DNA from 4 places in the Desulfitobacterium chlororespirans DSM 11544 genome. Region 2 is predicted to be linked to each of the others. Evidence: riboswitches for the same ligand, from Rfam matches in the RefSeq annotation. Region 2 holds a riboswitch; each other region holds the start of a gene.

Region 1 (4,283 bases), on a different contig from region 2:
GAAACTTAATGAGGAGAGAGCTATGAGCAGTGACTTCACTTCCCGTCCACCTCAAAAACACCATTGGAAGATATGGTGGGAATTAATTCGTCCCCACACTTTGACGGCCGCCACAGTTCCGGTTCTGCTGGGATCGGTTCTGGCCTTGCTGGAGGGGAAGACCCATCTTCTGCTTTTTGCCGCTATGATGATCGCCAGTCTGCTCATTCAGGCGGCAACCAATCTTTTTAATGAATACTACGATTATAAGCGGGGATTGGATACGGAGAAATCGGTGGGCATTGGCGGCGGCATTGTGCGTCATGGTATGGCTCCCGGCCTGATTATGACCCTTGCTCTGAGTATGTATGCTATCTCGGTACTGCTGGGCGTCTATATCTGTGCTTCTTCCTCCTGGTGGCTGGCAGCGGTGGGGTCCTTGTGCATGCTGATGGGCTATCTTTATACCGGCGGTCCTTATCCTATTTCCTATACTCCCTTGGGAGAGCTGTTTTCCGGTTTGTTTATGGGCTTTCTGATCATCCTCATTGCCTTTTTTATTCAGACCGGTTATGTTTCAAGTACGGCCGTTTTAGTGGCGGTTCCCAGCGGGATTTTAGTAGGGTTGATCAATCTAAGCAATAATTTGCGGGACCGGGATGGGGATAAGGCCAACGGACGCAAAACCATTCCCGTTCTATTGGGACCGGAAAAGACGATCGTATTTATGGGGATCATGTTTGCCGTTGCTTATCTCTGGATCGTGGGGCTGGTGGTGGTCCGGCTTATTACCCCCTGGGCCCTTGTGGCCTTACTGAGCATACCCAAAGCGAGGCAGGCGACGAAAGGCTTTGTGGGGAAGGTGGAACCCATTACCATGATGCCTGCTATGAAAGCGACCGGACAGACCAATACCTTTTTTGGTTTGCTGCTGGCTCTGGGGCTGTTGGTGGGGTATTTTCTCTAATGTACGGACTTTAAAGAAGAGAGCAACCCGCCTGAGGCGGGTTTTCCTTTACACTATCAGCAAGTATAAGCTTACGCTATATACTTTCCAAGCATAAGTGCAACCAGCGATTTCGCCTCATTGGTAAGCATGCGTTTAAAGCACGGCGAAGCCGGGTTTTCTTTATTATGCTAAAGGCAATCCTTAACGGAATCCTGGGGTTACGCTCAGGGTTAATGAAAGATTGAGAGGAGAGGGAGGGGAAAGATAATGAGGGTTCCGGAGCAAAAGACAGGTGTTTTTTCCTGGTTTGGGTTTGTCCTGCCCTTCGGGGAGAGAATCTCATTAATACAGGAGGCGGGGTTTACAGGGACCTCTCTTTGGTGGGAAGATGAAGAGGAACCCTTTCCTATGCCCAAGGAAAGGATGCCGGCCTTAGTACGGGAAAGAGGATTAATCCTGGAGAACATTCATGTACCCTGGTGTGATGCCAATGCACTGTGGTCGGATGAGCAAGCTTTGCGCGGAGAGATCATCGCCAGGCATAAGCAATGGATAGAGGATTGTGCACGGTTTGAGATTCCTTTGCTGGTGATGCATTTATGCGATGGGGAAAACCCGCCGCAGCCCAATGAGTACGGGTTGGCAAGTATGGGGGAACTGGCCGGGGCTGCGGAGAGACAGGGAGTCAGGATTGCCGTGGAAAACACCCGTCGCAGGGACAGTGTGGAGTATGTGCTGGGGCAGATTGCTTCCCCGGCCCTGGGTTTTTGCTTTGACAGCTCTCATCACCGGCTGACGGATCAGGAGGATTTTCACCTGCTGAGAGCCTGGGGTAACCGCCTGATGGCTACTCATTTTTCCGACAATGACGGGGTGGAGGACCGGCATTGGCTGCCCGGTCATGGTGTGATCGATTGGGCTAAAGTTGCCGGGGCCTTTCCGAAAGGTTATCAAGATTTTCTCACCCTGGAAGTATACCCTAATCCTCAGGAAAGACAAGGGAAGCCCCAGGAATTCCTGGAGAGGGCTTACGATAGAATCAGCGGAGTCAGGATTTTGATTGAGAATTCTTAACAGTCTGTGCAAACTGTTATAGGTATGTTATATTTGTTATATATTAATGAAATTTCATAGAAATTGGGATGAGTGATTCTGTTTGCAGGAAAGAAAACAAACAGGATTGAAAAGGGAAGTCAGTTAAAGCTGATGCGGTGCCCGCCACTGTAAAAGGGAGTCAACCATAAGATGTCACTGGATAGTTTATCCGGGAAGGCCTGAGTTGATGATGATCTTAAGCCAGGAGACCTGCTCATCTCCCCAAAGTAAGATTACCTACGGGATGTTAGGGAGGTGGATTTTTGTGTCGTCGTTGAACAACTTGGATACAAGCTAGCCTTCTAAGCCCTTCCGTTAGTGAAGGGTTTTTTTATTTGCAGTAATTTGAATCAGAGTGAAAGGCTACTTAAGGAATGGTAAATCATGATGTTTTAGAGGAGGATACTTATGCAAGTTTTGACCAAGCTTAACCTTAAACGGATATTAGCCCTCTGCCTGTCTGTCTTTGTGCTGTTGTCTGCGGCAGGGTGCACTAATTCAAGTACGCCGACCGGTGGCAGCAGTCCGGCAGCTGCCCCTTCCCCAGTGGATAAGGATGCCGAAATTGTCCTGGGAGGATACCGCAATCTTGCTCCCGGTGAAAAAGACGGATATTATTGCAGTGCTATTCTTTACGTGTGGGAACCCCTGATTAAGCAGGATGATCATGGGGCGCCCCTTCCCGGCCTGGCCGATAGCTGGGAAATGTCTGCGGACGGCAAGGAATGGACCTTTCATCTGCGGCAGGGGGTGGTATTCCATGATGGGGAAATGCTGAATGCAGATGCTGTCATCGCCAATTTCGACAGGATGAAACTGGGGGTGAAAACCTCATCGTTCTATCCTCTGGATATTAATGCTCATTATCCGGAATTAAAAGAATACGCTAAGGTCGGCGACTATGGGATCAAATTGACATTTGAGAATCCTGCGCCAACCCAGCTCTATAATATGGTTAGCTTCGGCAGTGCCATCTATAGCCCTAAATGCTTTGATGAGGAAGGGAATTTCCAAGGCATCGCCCAGGGCACAGGGCCTTTCCGGATAGTGGAAAATGTGAAAGATCAATATGTTTTGCTGGAGCGCAATGAGAATTATTATGGGGAAAAAGCTAAGGCGAAGGCTGTCCGGGTGAAAGTCATTCCTGACGCAGACACTCGCTTCTCCGCCTTGAAAGCAGGGGAAATCCTTGGAGTAATGGACTTGAGCGCTATACCGGCTTCTTTAGCGGTAGAGTTAAAAGATCAATCTCAATTTGCACTGACCACGACAAAATCCACCATGATTCGTTTTCTCGGGGTCAATGGAACCCAATTCCCCTTCGATGATGTACGGATGCGTCAAGCGGTCAGTTTAGCTTTGGACCGTCAGTCCCTGGTCGATGATCTCTATAGCGGGTATGGAACCCCGACGACCAATATCCTGAATTACAGTACTCCTTTTTATACAGATATTCCCGTAGAAGAAAATCTTGAGAAAGCGAAAGCCCTTGCTAAGGAAGTGCTGGGAGATCAGCGCCATAAAATAGTCTATATGATTAACGGTGCTGAAACGACTCAGAAAATGGAGGCTGAACTGATTTCGTCCTGGCTTTCTCAAATCGGTTTGGATGTGGAGATTAAGGCCATGGAGTATGCTACCATGCGGGAGGAGATGAAAGCGGGGCACCATCATCTGGCCCGTCTTCAGCAGGGACTTTCCAACAGCGAGGCTTCAACGATTTTCAGACGCTTTATGCTTTCCACAGGAGATCATAACAAGAATTACAGTCTGGGTTACACTAGTCCTGAAGTTGAAGGGTTGATGAAAGAAGCGGCATCCTCTCTTGAACTGGAAAAACGCACCGCTATCTATAATCAAATCCAACGAATTTCCACGGAAGAACTGCCGGTCATTCCTCTTTTTAATGATGTGACTTTGATGGCTTACAGCACAAAACTAACCAACTACGAAGCTAAGCTTTATGGGCTGGAGCTGCCGAAAGTGGAATGGGCTGAATAGGGAATGAGCCGCTATATCAGCCAAAGAATTGCCTCACTGATACCGGTGTTGTTCGGCATTACTTTGCTCGCCTTTGCGCTGGGGGTAATTTCCCCCGGCGACCCGGCGGAAATTGCTTTAAGCCGGGGCGGTATGTCCGAACCAACTCAGGAGCAAATCGCGGTGATGAGGGAAAAGATGGGGCTGAATGAGCCCTTGCCTGTCCAGTATCTTCACTGGGCAACCAATGCCTTGCGGGGGGATCTGGGCATTTCCTATT
Region 2 (4,283 bases):
GCGGACCGGTGGAAGAGGTTTTTCATGAGGAAAACTTGAAAATGGCTTACCGGAGTACCGGTGCCCTTTTGAGGAGCGTTGTGTGATATGAACACTTGGCTTGCCTTACTTAATGACTATACGTTTCAAACAGTGTCCTTGGGTTCGGCTCTTTTGGGGATGATCAGCGGGGTATTGGGAAGCTTTGCCGTATTGCGGAAGCAAAGCCTTCTGGGCGACGGGGTTTCCCACTCCGCCCTGCCCGGCGTGGTCATCGCCTTTATCCTGCTCGGCAGCAAAAATACGGAAATCCTGCTTCTGGGGGCCTTGCTCTCCGGACTGATCGCCACGGCGCTGATCGTGGGTATTGTCCGGCACACCCGCATCAAATTTGACAGCGCTCTGGCCCTGGTGATGTCCTTCTTCTTCGGCTTGGGGATGGTTCTGCTGACTTATGTGCAAAAGATCCCCAATTCCAACCAGGCAGGGCTCAAGCGCTTCATTTTCGGCCAGGCTTCCACCTTACTGCAAAGGGACATTATCCTGATGAGCGTCTGCGGTGCGGTTTTGCTGCTCCTTGTCCTGGTGTTCTGGAAAGAATTTAAACTCTTTGTCTTTGACAGTGATTTTGCCCATAATCTGGGCTTTTCCCCCAAAAAGCTGAACTTACTGCTGTCGTTTATGATTGTATTGACCATTATCATCGGTCTGCAGACGGTAGGGGTCATTCTCATGAGTGCACTGTTGATTAGTCCGGCCGTAGCCGCCCGCCAATGGACCAATAAGTTAGGGGTGATGGTTTGGCTTGCCGCCGCTTTCGGCGCTGTGTCCGGTGTGGTGGGAACCGCCGCCAGCTCTGCGGTGCCTAAATTGCCCACAGGACCGGCCATTGTGGTGTGCGCCAGTCTCCTCGTTGTGATCAGTGTTCTGTTTGCTCCGGGAAGAGGTATTCTGCACAGGGTATACCGGCACAGGAAGAATAAGCTGATGCTGAAACTGGAAGGGAGTGGGCCTGATGTCCCCACAATTTGAAATACAACTCATTGCCGTCATTGTGGCGGTGGCCTGCGCTCTGCCCGGTGTCTTTCTGGTGCTGCGGAAAATGGCCATGATGTCGGATTCCATCACCCATACGATTCTGCTGGGCATTGTGCTGGCCTTTTTCGTCACCCATGATCTTTCCTCCTCGTTTCTGATCGCCGGTGCGGCGTTAATGGGCGTCGTCACCGTATGGCTGACGGAAATGCTGGGGCGTACGCGGCTTTTGGCGGAAGATGCAGCCATCGGTATCGTATTCCCTCTCCTCTTTTCCATAGCCATTATCTTGATTACGCGCTATGCGGGTTCAGTGCATTTGGACACTGATTCGGTGCTGCTGGGGGAGCTGGCCTTTGCTCCCTTTGACCGCATGATCGTGGGGGGAGTGGATCTCGGCGCGAAAGCCATTCATACCACAGGGGCTCTTTTGCTTATTAACCTGGCGGTGATCATCATCTTCTTCAAGGAGCTGAAACTTGCCACCTTCGATCCCATGCTGGCCTCTGTGTTGGGTTTTGCGCCGACCCTGGTCCATTACGGCCTGATGACCCTGGTTTCCCTTACCACGGTAGGGGCTTTTCAGGCGGTGGGCTCCATTTTGGTGGTAGCGTTTATGATTGGCCCACCGGTTACGGCCTATCTGCTTACCGATGATTTAAAGCGGATGTTGATTTTAAGCGGAGCGATCGGGGCCATCAACGGCTTATTAGGCTATCGGGCGGCAGCCCTGCTGGACGTATCCATCGCCGGTTGTATGGCCATGATGACGGGAATTTCTTTCTTGCTGGTCTTTATCTTTGCTCCCGGCCGGGGGCTTGTGAGCACGCTGAGCAGACGCCGCAATCAAAAAATAGGCTTTGCGAAAATGATACTGTTGTTTCATCTTTATCACCATGAGGAAAGTGAAGCAAACCTTGCTGAGATACAAAGTTATTTGCGCCTGGATGGGGAGCTTACAAAAAATCTGATAGCCCTTTTGCAAAAGGAAGGATGTATTGAGTTAAACAACAGCGTGGTCAAACTGACCGAACAGGGGCGCCTGACCAGCCTGTGCAGCTATGAGGCATTGCTTTCGGGCTAAGCTTTCAAGAAAAGAAGGGATATCCCCGTGCAGGAGGTATCCGCTTTTTTTGTTTTAGATTGAGTGATTCTGAAGAAGGTAATTCTGAAGAATTCTAAAGATTCTCTAAAATGCATTGAAATTGGGCAAGAAATTTCTTATTCTATCTATAATTTCATATGGGGACGAGTACGATTTTTCAGAGGAAAAATCTTAAGGGAAGTCAGTCAAAGCTGACGCGGTGCCCGCCACTGTAGAAGGGAGTTAACTCACCATAAGGTCACTGGATAGTTATATCCGGGAAGACGGGAGTTAATGAGGAACTTAAGCCAGGAGACCTGCTCATGCCCCGGATTCGAAACAACCTACGGGATGTTAGGGAGGTGGATATCGTGTTCAGAACACTATTATTAAATACAGGATAGAAAGCCCTTTCCGTTTGGAAAAGGTTTTTTTGTTTTGGGTCAATGATTTTGGGTCAGTGATTCTGAAGAATTCTAAAGATTAGCTGAAAGAAATTGAAATTATATAAGAGTTTTTTTATAGTTAGAGGCAGCTAACTTACTTGAGCATACCTAAATTGCCGGGAGGAGCGGAGTTTCCCCGCCCATGAGCAAAGGTGCAGGTAAGGGAGTTAACTATTTTTATGGAGGTAGAAAAGATGAACAAGCCCAAGTTACATTTGCTTCGGAAGCGGTTCGCTCCCCTGCTGATTCTGCTGGTTGTCGTTCTTTTGGTTGGCCTGCCTGGGTGCAGTCCCTCCCCGACGACTTCAAAGGCGCCGGAGGAGGGGAAGAAGGAGGAACTGGTCCTGGCTGTGGGAATGGCCGATTATGGGATGTTCGATCCGAAAAAGACCTGGGGTGCTATCGGACAAATCCGCTTAACCCACAGCTCGCTGCTTAAAGCCACGAAGGACTTAACCTTTGTCGGCGATCTTGCCAAATCTTTTGAGACGAGTAAAGACGGCACTACCTGGACCTTCAAAATCCGCAATGATGCCAAATTTTCCAACGGCGACCCGGTTACCATAGAGGATGTCCTGTTTACCTATGAAATGCTGAAAGAAGACGGCATCGCCTTTGACCTTTCCTTTGTGGATAAAATGGAGATTACAGGCAAGGATACCATCGTGTTTACTTTGCAAGAGCCACGTTCCACATTTGTCAGTCAGCTTTCCGAAATCGGTATTGTGCCTAAACATATTTATGATGACAATTATTCCAAAAATCCCATTGGCTCCGGACCCTATCAGGTAACCCAGTATAATGACGGCGAACAAATCATCATGGACTATAACCCTTATTGGTATGGTGAGGAGCCTCACTTCAAGAAACTCACCTTCCTGCTGCTGGAAGAGGATGCCGCTTTTGCAGCGGCCAAGGCCGGTCAAGTTGATATTTGTTACATTCCTCCCAAATTTGCCGGGCAAACCCTACCGGGGATGACTTTACACGTTCTGGAAAGCGTTGATTCCAGAGGGATTACTCTTCCTGTCCTGCCCAGCGGCGGAACCGGGTATATCAACGCCAACGAGGTCAAAGTCGGCAATGATATTACCTCTCATTTGGCCATCCGCCAGGCATTGAACATCGGGTTAAGCCGTCAGGGAATTATTGATGTGACCATGGACGGATACGGAAAGGCTGCCTATTCCATTGTGGACGGCACACCCTGGTTTAATGAAAAAACGGTCATTGAGGATGGCCGGGTTGAAGAGGCCAAACAGTTGCTGGCAGATGCCGGCTGGGCCGATACCAACAAGGATGGCATCGTCGAGAAGGACGGGCTGAAGGCAGAATTTGATTTATATTTTCCTTCCAGTGACCAGCTGCGCGGCGACATCGCCTTAGCTGTTGCCGATCAGGCCCTTAGCCTGGGTATTAAGATCAATCTCATTGGTGCTACCTGGGATGAAATATTTATCCAGGGCAAGGCCAATGCCTGCTTATGGGGAGGCGGGCGGCTTCACCCTCATCAATTGTATACCATGTATTCCTCGAAGGTACTTAATCACGGTTATAACAATATGACTCACTATATACATCCTGTAGTGGATGATCATCTGGATAAAGCCATGCATGCATCTACCCAGGAGGAAGCCAACAAGTACTGGAAACTGGCCCAATGGGATGGAAAAACCGGTTTCAGCCCCCTTGGTGACGTTCCCATCGTTTGGTTGGCCCGGGTGGACCATTTGTATCTT
Region 3 (4,283 bases), on a different contig from region 2:
GTGATCCCTGGGATGGTCTCTATTTGGTCCGGCTCAAGCCGCTCTCTTAGAATGGTCAGTAAATAACTATAGGTACTGTATAAGGAAGGATCACCTAAAGTAAGGAAGGCAACCGAATGCCCTTGACCGAGCTCCGCCTCAATCTTCTCCGCTGCACTCTGCCAAGCGGCCTGGAGTATGCTTTCGTCGGCGGTCATCGGCATTTCCAGCTCTAAAATGCTGACTCCGGAGGGGCAGTGTGACTGGGCAATCTCCCAGGCGACACTTTCCCGCTCCATCTTGGATTTGGGTATGGCGACGACTTGAATAGCTTGTAATATTTCCACGGCCTTCAGGGTAATGAGCTTAGGGTCCCCTGGTCCTACACCCACCCCATAGAATTTGGCCTTTTCCCCGATCAGGATGTTTACTGTGTTTTTGTCTTCATTCCTATCCTTCTTCACTTTGTTCCTCCTTAGTTCCTCGTCTCGCAGCCAGTTTGCAGTTCTGCAGTGCTTTTTCCCCTGCCAGGGGTCTTGGCTCCTGTGTTTGAGCGGAGACCTCAGCTTCCTTTTCTTCCTGAGAGTATAAATACAGGATTTTGGGCCTGGGCAAGATGAATATCCTTAATGCCCTTCCAGCGTACAGCTTGGATCGAAACCACCTCAACATCCTCGTATTGCAAGCTTTTCAGGGCCTCCATACCATGAGCTAATGTCTCTAAAGTTACGGCAGTCACGACTGCCCGTCCCCCAGGTACCAGAGGGGCTTGGTGTAAAATCTCCCGAATCTGTCCATGGCTTCCGCCAATAATACAGACATCCACAGGCGGGATTTCCTGTAATGCCAGCGGTGCGGAGCCACGAATCAAGCGCAGGTTTCTTACCTGAAATTTCTCCTGATTCTTCAGGATCAGCTCTTGAGCCTCCGGATTTTCTTCCACCGCATAAACACAGCCGCGATGAGCCAGAAAAGCAGCTTCAATGCTTATACTTCCCGTCCCTGCTCCTACATCCAGGACCCGGCTCGCGGGGATAATTCCCGCCTTAGCCAGAACTTGAACGCGAATCTCCGTCTTGGTCATGGGGACATCACCGCGCATAAACTCCTCATCCTTGATGCCAAAGCTCCTGGACGGGGAGAGCAAAGATTGCTCCGGCTTATGCTCTGCTTCTTCAGGATAGAGGATCATCACCGCATTGGCGAAATCTTCTTCTGAATTCATAAGCTGATGAGCATCTGTATTCAGCCAACGCTCTTCCGCATAGGTTAAGGCGTTGCCAAGTGAGATTCGCGGATTAAAACCATAGGTGTGATAATACTCAGCGACCTTCCGGGGTGAGTTTTCACCTCCAGTAAGCACTCCCACAGGCCGGCTGAGCTGTAAAGGCAAACAGTTCAGCGGACGGCCATGGACACTAAGCAGTTCAGCATCCTGCCAGGGCACCCCTGCCCGGGCAAAGGCCAGCTGAATGGAGCTGAGGCCGGGCAACACTTGAATTTCTTCTTGTGGAAACTCCCTTTTCAGCCAGGGAAGCAGACTATAAAAACCTGGATCACCGGAAACCAGAACACTGGCTTTTTTGCCCTGCTGCAATACTTTCTGCAAGGTTTGCTGAGTTTCCGCCAGATTTCCAGTGACTCGGTATGACTCTCCTTGGAAATCCGGGAACAGCTCCAAGGCTCGTTTCCCTCCTACCAAAACATCGCTCTGAGCGACCATTGCTTCAACAGCCTGAGAAACCCATGCACTCGTACCAGGGCCTATCCCCACTATTTGAATCATCCCATCACTTTCCCCTCGATTAAGCTCAATTAAAAAGCAAACTAAATAAAGAAAACCCGGCTTCGCCGAGCCTTAAACCCATACCCCCAAGTGAGGTGAAGCCGCTGGTTGCCCTTATGCTTAGAAAGTATATAGCACAAGCTTATACTTTCTGATAGTGCAAAAAAAGAGCCCTGAGCGGCTCTTTGATTCTTCCCTTCGGCAATTCCGAAATCGTCACTACACCCATCGCTCGTGGCCGTAACGCAATGTTCAAGGCAGGTCTCCTGGCTTCCAGTCTTTATGCCTCTTCCCTTCCCAGGCTTATCCCAGTGGGCCTTAAGAGACACTCGTGGTTCACAGTGGCGGGACCGCGCCGGATTTTCACCGGCTTCCCTTTTCTTCCTCTAAAGAGGAACCTTGAATACTATTCGGTTGTTGAGACAACTTAATTCGAATTACTAAACTATTCTCTATTTTCGCCAAAATTCCTCCTCCATCGGGGGCCAACGCCAAAATTCTTTGCCGATCTCCTTAGCCGGAGCGTCCCAGGCGATGATCTCTCCGTTAAGCAAAGTAAAAGCAGTTCCCACCTGAAGTTCCCCATGCACATGGTCTTGAGCCCGGTGACTTGCCCTTTCAGCCAGTTTAAACAAAAGACTCCCCCAGCCCTTGCTGCGAATTTCTTCGGCAGCACCTTCAACTGTCGGCAACTCCGCGATGGCCTGCAAGGAATTCTGATCCATACCAGCCAGGGCGGCATGAGCTACCAGGATCTCCATCCGGGCATCGGCAACATGAGTATGAGTATGGAAAATTCCCCCGGCCACTTTAATGAGTTTGCCAATATGACCTAAGAGGAGCACCTTTTCGATCTTGCGATAAGCAGCCTCTTCCAGTAAAAAGCCCACAAAATTACTCATCTGAATAATGGCTTCCTCAGGAACCATGAGCTGCTCCCTGGCTACCCTAAAGCCATAATTGCCAGGAGTCAGAACAATGGCTTTATGTCCATAAGCGACGGCTTGATCCAATTCAGGCAGGATCGAATTCTTAAAGGCTTCTTCCGACATCGGCCGCACGATACCCGTTGTACCTAAAATCGATACCCCTCCCATAATTCCCAGTCGGGGATTCAAAGTCTTTAGAGCAAGCCGTTCCCCTTCAGGCACTTCGATCACCACCAGGACTTCTTCCTGGGGAAATATCTCCCGTACCGCGGCCTGAATCATGGACCGGGGAACAGGATTGATAGCGCTTTCCCCCGGAGGAATCTGCAGACCCTTTTTGGTGACAACTCCGATGCCCCGCCCGCCACGAATGCGGATTTCTCCTCTTTCAGAAAGGAGCTGCACCCTGGCTACCACTTCCAAACCATGGGTGACATCGGGATCATCTCCCGCATTTTTGATAATGCTTACCCAAGCAACATCTTCTGCCATGTCCCATCTATGTACGGACAATTGAAGCCGTTCGCCCTGAGGCAGCGGGATATCCACCTCTGTTCCCTGATGCAATCCTTTCAGCAAAAGGCAGGCAGCTTTTGCCGCCCCTGCTGCACAACTGCCCGTAGTAAAGCCCGTTTTCCATGAATGCCTGTCCTTCGTCTTTTTCCTCATATCCGCCGCCCCACCCATTATTGTATTTAACTCTAATGCTATCATTTCACCTCATAATTTCAAAATCCTTCATTTTGATACGAACCTTTTGCTCATAGTTTTTATAAAAAACGTCCAATTCCCCAATATAGTTTTCTTTCCAGGGTTTGTTGCGGCCACAATAGTGAATAATCGCAGTATTGTGGCGGACCCAATCCAGATCAATTTTAGCATCCCAATACTTGGGGTTCAGATTATAGAGGGCATAATATCGTTCACTGAGATTATAGATTTTCGCATCTACAGTCAGGGTTTTATCACTATAGACCCCATTGAGAACATCCTGGTCAGGCAGGAATAAGCGGTGCTTGTACTCTTCAATATATGCGTAGACTTCATGAACATCCTGTTCCTGACGCAGCAGGGACAAGTTCATCATCATCACCCCCGAATTGACATAGGTGCTGTCTTCAACCATATTAAGCCTGACGTGATTAAGCTTTTTCAATAGTTCCTTAACATGGGAGGCTGCTGCGAAGAAGTTTCCCTGGAAGTCTATCGTGTAGAGTTCCTTTAAAGGATTTATGACAACAAGATCAGGATCCAGGTACAAAATCCGTTCAAGGTGATCGGGAAGATAATTCACTGCAAAAATCCGATAATACATTTCCTTGGGATAGCGGCTGGTAATGGGCGCCTTGCTCAAACCTTCATCGGCTAGTTTAATTCCTTCAATCTTACATCGTGAGGTATCAATGGCCTGATCGATACGTGCAAAGTCCTCCTTGGACATGGCGGAATGGGCTACATAAACTGTAAACTGCTCCCCTGGATTGGAGTCAAGCAGAGAGGTCAGCATAACCATTAACTGTTTTACATAGCCCGAATTCAGGGTGACTAAAATATTCATCGTTTTACCCCTTTGCTGATTGATCTTATCC
Region 4 (4,283 bases), on a different contig from region 2:
CGCCGATAGACGCCGCGAGAAAAATTCCCACGTATTTATTGATCTTCAGCGCCTGACACAGTTTGTAGATACCGAAGGCGACGAATGGACCGGCGATACCCATGGAAAACGTGTTGGCACCAAGTGTTGTAAGGCCGCCATGAGCGAGTAGAATAGCCTGGAAAATCAGCACGATGATGCCCAAGATGGCGACAGCGCTTGGCCCGAATAAAATCGCGCCCAGCCCTGTTCCAGTCATATGTGAACAGCTACCGGTGACCGAGGGAATTTTTAAAGATGAAATTACAAAAATGAATGCCCCTGCTATGGCAAGGATGGTGATCGATCTACGGTTCTCTTTTAATGTTTTCCTAATGGAAAACCAACCCGCCACTAAGAACGGTAGGGCTATAACGCCCCAAAGAATAGCGTATGTTGGCGGTAAATAGCCCTCCATAATGTGCATCGCCTGGGCTGACGGCGTGATCCCAAATAAGAGGGAAACGAGAATAGAGAGACTGAGAATAAATTTTTGGTTTCTTTTCATATTCTTTCCTCCTTGTATGTATTTTTAAGCTAAATTGCTTAAAACCATATCATGGTTCTCCAAGATTGCTTTTAGTTCCTGGGCGTTTTTCGGATAAGCCTGCGTGTCCGGCAGAATCTTTTTATCGACAAGCAGTTTATAGACCTCCAGCATGGCTGGCTGTTTCAAATTTGCCTGTTTTAAAATCTCCAAATTACAGAATATTTCCAGGGGCGTCCCATCAGCAATGATTTTCCCACCGCAGAAGACAAGAACACGTTCAGCCCATCTGTAAGTAAAATCCACGTCATGGGTGGAAATCAACATAGTCTTACCTTCAGCGCTCAGCTTTAACAGCACTTCTTCCAGCATCATGGCGTTCAAAGGGTCCAGTGATGCGGTCGGTTCGTCGAAAATCATTACCTCTGATTTCATCGCCACAATATCGGCAATGCTTACGCGCTTCTTTTCACCACCGCTCAAATAGTGGGGCGGTCGATCCTCGAAGCCCGAGAGGTTCATATAGGCCAGAGCCTCTTGCACACGTTCAATGACCTCTTCTTTCGGAAGCCTTAAATTCATCGGGCCGAAGCCAACCTCCGCCCGGACTGTGGAGGCGATGATCTGATTGTCTGCGTCTTGAAAGACGATGCCGATGTTTTTACGCAGCTCGTTCAGAGTTTTTTTATTGACGGGCAGTTCCCGATAGATAATTTCTCCAAGAGCAGGGGTGTAAACACCGTTTAAGTTGAGAAAGAATGTTGATTTTCCCGACCCGTTGGCACCCAGTACAGCAATTTTTTCTCCTGCAAAGATTTCCACGTTGACACCGTCCAACGCGGGCTTTCCGTTTCCATAGACATAGTGGAGATTCTCCACCTTCAGAATTCTGTTCTTCATAAAACGCCTCCGCTTATCTTGTCAGGTACCAGAGCAGCAATAAACACAGGATGTAAATCGCCCCCGAAACGATCAACCTGATTTCGATTTTCTTATCTTCCTCCAGAAACATCAATTCCCCGTCGTAGCATCTGGCCTCCATCGCATCATAATAAGCGTTCGCTTTTTTCAGTGACAGGACGAACATGTTGCTGGCGACGCTGCTGAACGTAAAATAGGATGTCTTTAAATCGCGATAGCCCAGTCGTGATTCTGCGGCGTTTTTCATCTTTGCGAACACCTCCAGTAAAATGAAGATGTACCGGTAAATCATATTCATCAGAGCGATAAAGTCCTTAGGCAAATGGGTCTTTTTCATCACAGCTATAATTTCGGAAGAGGGAGTCGTCAAGATCATCAGTTGGAGTCCGCTAATTGATGCGATAATCTTCAGCATCAGGAAGACGCCGTTTTTAAGCATATCCGTCGTGGTATAGAGATAAGTGAAGCCAAGATACAAGTTATATTCGCCCGATGGTTGGCCTGAAAAATCAACCACAACGGCAAGGATGCTGATTAGAATAAACGTCAAGGGAATGGTCAGTACCGACAGATAATCATGGAAGGCAAGTCCTCCGACCTCAATGACCAAATAAGCCATTGAGAGAATTACAACGACAGAAACATACACATTGTTAAGTGCAATGCACAGAAGGATCGTCAATAAAGCAAGAATGACCTTGAAAGTGGGATTCCAGTGCCTGATCTTAGAGGAATAAGCCAAATAATCGATAGAAAGCCACCCGCCATGCTCATGCCGGAAGCCACGGTGGTGTTCGTGTGCTTCTTCTTCGCCCTGCCGGTGGATATCCCGGTGCTTCTGTTTCACTCTTCCATCCCCTATCATTTTATTGCGCTCACCAATTTATCCTTATGAAATCGCGCTTGATTCATCTGGAAAACTCCCTCCGACACCCAAAAGTTACTTTAAAAAATATAAAAACGGTTACTGCAACTTTTGTTGTAGCAACCGTTTTTCTACAGAATAGGAAATAAGAGCTCTGACATCCACCAATCGATAAACAGAGCAATTCCAAGCAGGTCTTCTGACTTACGCTTATGGAGTTTCCTCCTGCGGCTTCGCTCAGCCTTCCCAGTTTCCCAGTGACCGATTTTCATCGACGAGCGCAGCCTCAACGCATACAGCGGCGGTTCCGTTCGGGACTCTCACCCGATTCCCTATCCTTCCTCTAAGACTGTACATCTTAGAAGACACTTGAGACATTATTTGATTTTTCTTACTATAGTCGACGATATCATAACCTTATTTTAAGGTCAATAGTTTTTTGGGCTTTTATCATATTTTCTATTAATTACTTGTGAGTCAGCTTTAACTAACTTCCCCTTCTGGCTTTCCTAAAAAAATTTGATATAATTTGTTTACTTGCAAGTAATATAGGATATAGAAATTAATCCAAGGAGGAAAAAATATGCAAAACGATATTCAAGAATTCTTAGAGCAGGAGATCTGGGCAGTAGTCGGGGTCTCTAAAGATCCGACCAAATTTGGCACAAAGGTCTACCATAAACTCAAACAATGCGGCTATACGGTGTATCCCATTAATCCTAAGCTCTCTGAGCTGGAAGGAGAGCCTTGTTTCCCCTCTTTAAGCGCCTTGCCTGTTCGCCCCGACGTGGTCAGCCTCATCGTCCCTCCTCAGATATCGGAACAAATTATTGACCAATGTGCCCAATTAGGTATCAAAAGAGTCTGGATGCAGCCTGGCGCCGAAAGCAATGAAGCCTTGCTGAAGGGGCGCGCAAACCAAATGCAGCTGATTGCTCATGAATGCGTACTGGTTGAAGCCCGGTCCCGGCGCTAAACATGAAAATAAGCAAATAAGCAGCAAAAAACCGTACTGAGATCAGTACGGTTTAACCTGTCTATGGAGCGGGTGATGGGAATCGAACCCACGTAGCTAGCTTGGAAGGCTAGTGCTCTACCATTGAGCTACACCCGCAGGTGTGGTAGCAGGGGAGAGATTTGAACTCTCGAATGAGCGGGTATGAACCACTTGCCTTAGACCACTTGGCTACCCTGCCATGGCTCCCCGAGCAGGACTCGAACCTGCAACCTACCGGTTAACAGCCGGTTGCTCCACCATTGAGCTATCGAGGAATATTGATTTATACTGGCGGAGAAGGAGGGATTCGAACCCTCGCAGCAGTTACCCACTCTAACGGTTTAGCAAACCGTCCTCTTCAGCCACTTGAGTACTTCTCCGTAATCCTACTTTTTGGTGCGGAAGATGGGACTTGAACCCATACGGTGTTACCCACACGCCCCTCAAACGTGCGCGTCTGCCAGTTCCGCCACTCCCGCATTGTTTTATGGAGCCGTTAACCGGATTTGAACCGGTGACCTCATCCTTACCAAGGATGCGCTCTACCAACTGAGCTATAACGGCATCGAGGATTTCTTCTGATTTAAATGGTGCGCTCGAAGGGATTCGAACCCCTGGCCTTCTGATTCGTAGTCAGACGCTCTATCCAGCTGAGCTACGAGCGCATTACTTGGAGCGGGTGACGAGATTCGAACTCGCGACTTTCACCTTGGCAAGGTGACACTCTACCACTGAGTTACACCCGCATGTCCCTGACATGCTCTAAAGAAAATGGTGAGCCATCCGCGACTCGAACGCGGGACACCCTGATTAAAAGTCAGGTGCTCTACCGACTGAGCTAATGGCTCATAAATGGCAGGGATGGCAGGATTCGAACCTACGAATGCCAGAGTCAAAGTCTGGTGCCTTACCGCTTGGCGACATCCCTATGCTTTCTATTTAAATCAACTGCTGCTGATTTAAAGCTTGGTTGCGGAGGCCGGATTTGAACCGAC

What was found. A riboswitch is a leader RNA that binds a small molecule or an ion and turns the genes downstream of it on or off. The one in region 2 is predicted to bind cobalamin.
Region 1: another riboswitch for cobalamin. It lies ahead of BUA14_RS18145 (ABC transporter substrate-binding protein); the one in region 2 lies ahead of BUA14_RS09970 (ABC transporter substrate-binding protein).
Region 3: another riboswitch for cobalamin. It lies ahead of BUA14_RS07275 (bifunctional cobalt-precorrin-7 (C(5))-methyltransferase/cobalt-precorrin-6B (C(15))-methyltransferase); the one in region 2 lies ahead of BUA14_RS09970 (ABC transporter substrate-binding protein).
Region 4: another riboswitch for cobalamin. It lies ahead of cbiQ (cobalt ECF transporter T component CbiQ); the one in region 2 lies ahead of BUA14_RS09970 (ABC transporter substrate-binding protein).

The regions. Positions count from the first base shown of each region.
Region 1 covers NZ_FRDN01000011.1:195,489-199,771, forward strand. The annotation lists gene BUA14_RS18135 (1,4-dihydroxy-2-naphthoate polyprenyltransferase) at 23-946, shown strand; gene BUA14_RS18140 (sugar phosphate isomerase/epimerase family protein) at 1,196-2,002, shown strand; cobalamin riboswitch at 2,056-2,255, shown strand; gene BUA14_RS18145 (ABC transporter substrate-binding protein) at 2,432-4,024, shown strand; gene BUA14_RS18150 (ABC transporter permease) at 4,028-4,283, shown strand, end outside.
Region 2 covers NZ_FRDN01000006.1:341,592-345,874, forward strand. The annotation lists gene BUA14_RS09955 (metal ABC transporter ATP-binding protein) at 1-86, shown strand, start outside; gene BUA14_RS09960 (metal ABC transporter permease) at 88-1,011, shown strand; gene BUA14_RS09965 (metal ABC transporter permease) at 995-2,098, shown strand; cobalamin riboswitch at 2,248-2,437, shown strand; gene BUA14_RS09970 (ABC transporter substrate-binding protein) at 2,739-4,283, shown strand, end outside.
Region 3 covers NZ_FRDN01000005.1:291,717-295,999, reverse strand. The annotation lists gene cobI (precorrin-2 C(20)-methyltransferase) at 1-443, opposite strand, end outside; gene BUA14_RS07275 (bifunctional cobalt-precorrin-7 (C(5))-methyltransferase/cobalt-precorrin-6B (C(15))-methyltransferase) at 542-1,765, opposite strand; cobalamin riboswitch at 2,005-2,182, opposite strand; gene cbiD (cobalt-precorrin-5B (C(1))-methyltransferase CbiD) at 2,218-3,381, opposite strand; gene BUA14_RS07265 (glycosyltransferase family 8 protein) at 3,410-4,283, opposite strand, start outside.
Region 4 covers NZ_FRDN01000021.1:77,000-81,282, forward strand. The annotation lists gene BUA14_RS25395 (energy-coupling factor ABC transporter permease) at 1-526, opposite strand, end outside; gene BUA14_RS25400 (energy-coupling factor ABC transporter ATP-binding protein) at 551-1,405, opposite strand; gene cbiQ (cobalt ECF transporter T component CbiQ) at 1,419-2,273, opposite strand; cobalamin riboswitch at 2,464-2,679, opposite strand; gene BUA14_RS25410 (CoA-binding protein) at 2,875-3,267, shown strand; tRNA gene BUA14_RS25415 (tRNA-Gly) at 3,332-3,405, opposite strand; tRNA gene BUA14_RS25420 (tRNA-Ile) at 3,411-3,487, opposite strand; tRNA gene BUA14_RS25425 (tRNA-Asn) at 3,489-3,563, opposite strand; tRNA gene BUA14_RS25430 (tRNA-Ser) at 3,578-3,668, opposite strand; tRNA gene BUA14_RS25435 (tRNA-Leu) at 3,683-3,767, opposite strand; tRNA gene BUA14_RS25440 (tRNA-Thr) at 3,777-3,852, opposite strand; tRNA gene BUA14_RS25445 (tRNA-Arg) at 3,877-3,953, opposite strand; tRNA gene BUA14_RS25450 (tRNA-Gly) at 3,960-4,034, opposite strand; tRNA gene BUA14_RS25455 (tRNA-Lys) at 4,061-4,136, opposite strand; tRNA gene BUA14_RS25460 (tRNA-Gln) at 4,142-4,216, opposite strand; tRNA gene BUA14_RS25465 (tRNA-Met) at 4,256-4,283, opposite strand, start outside.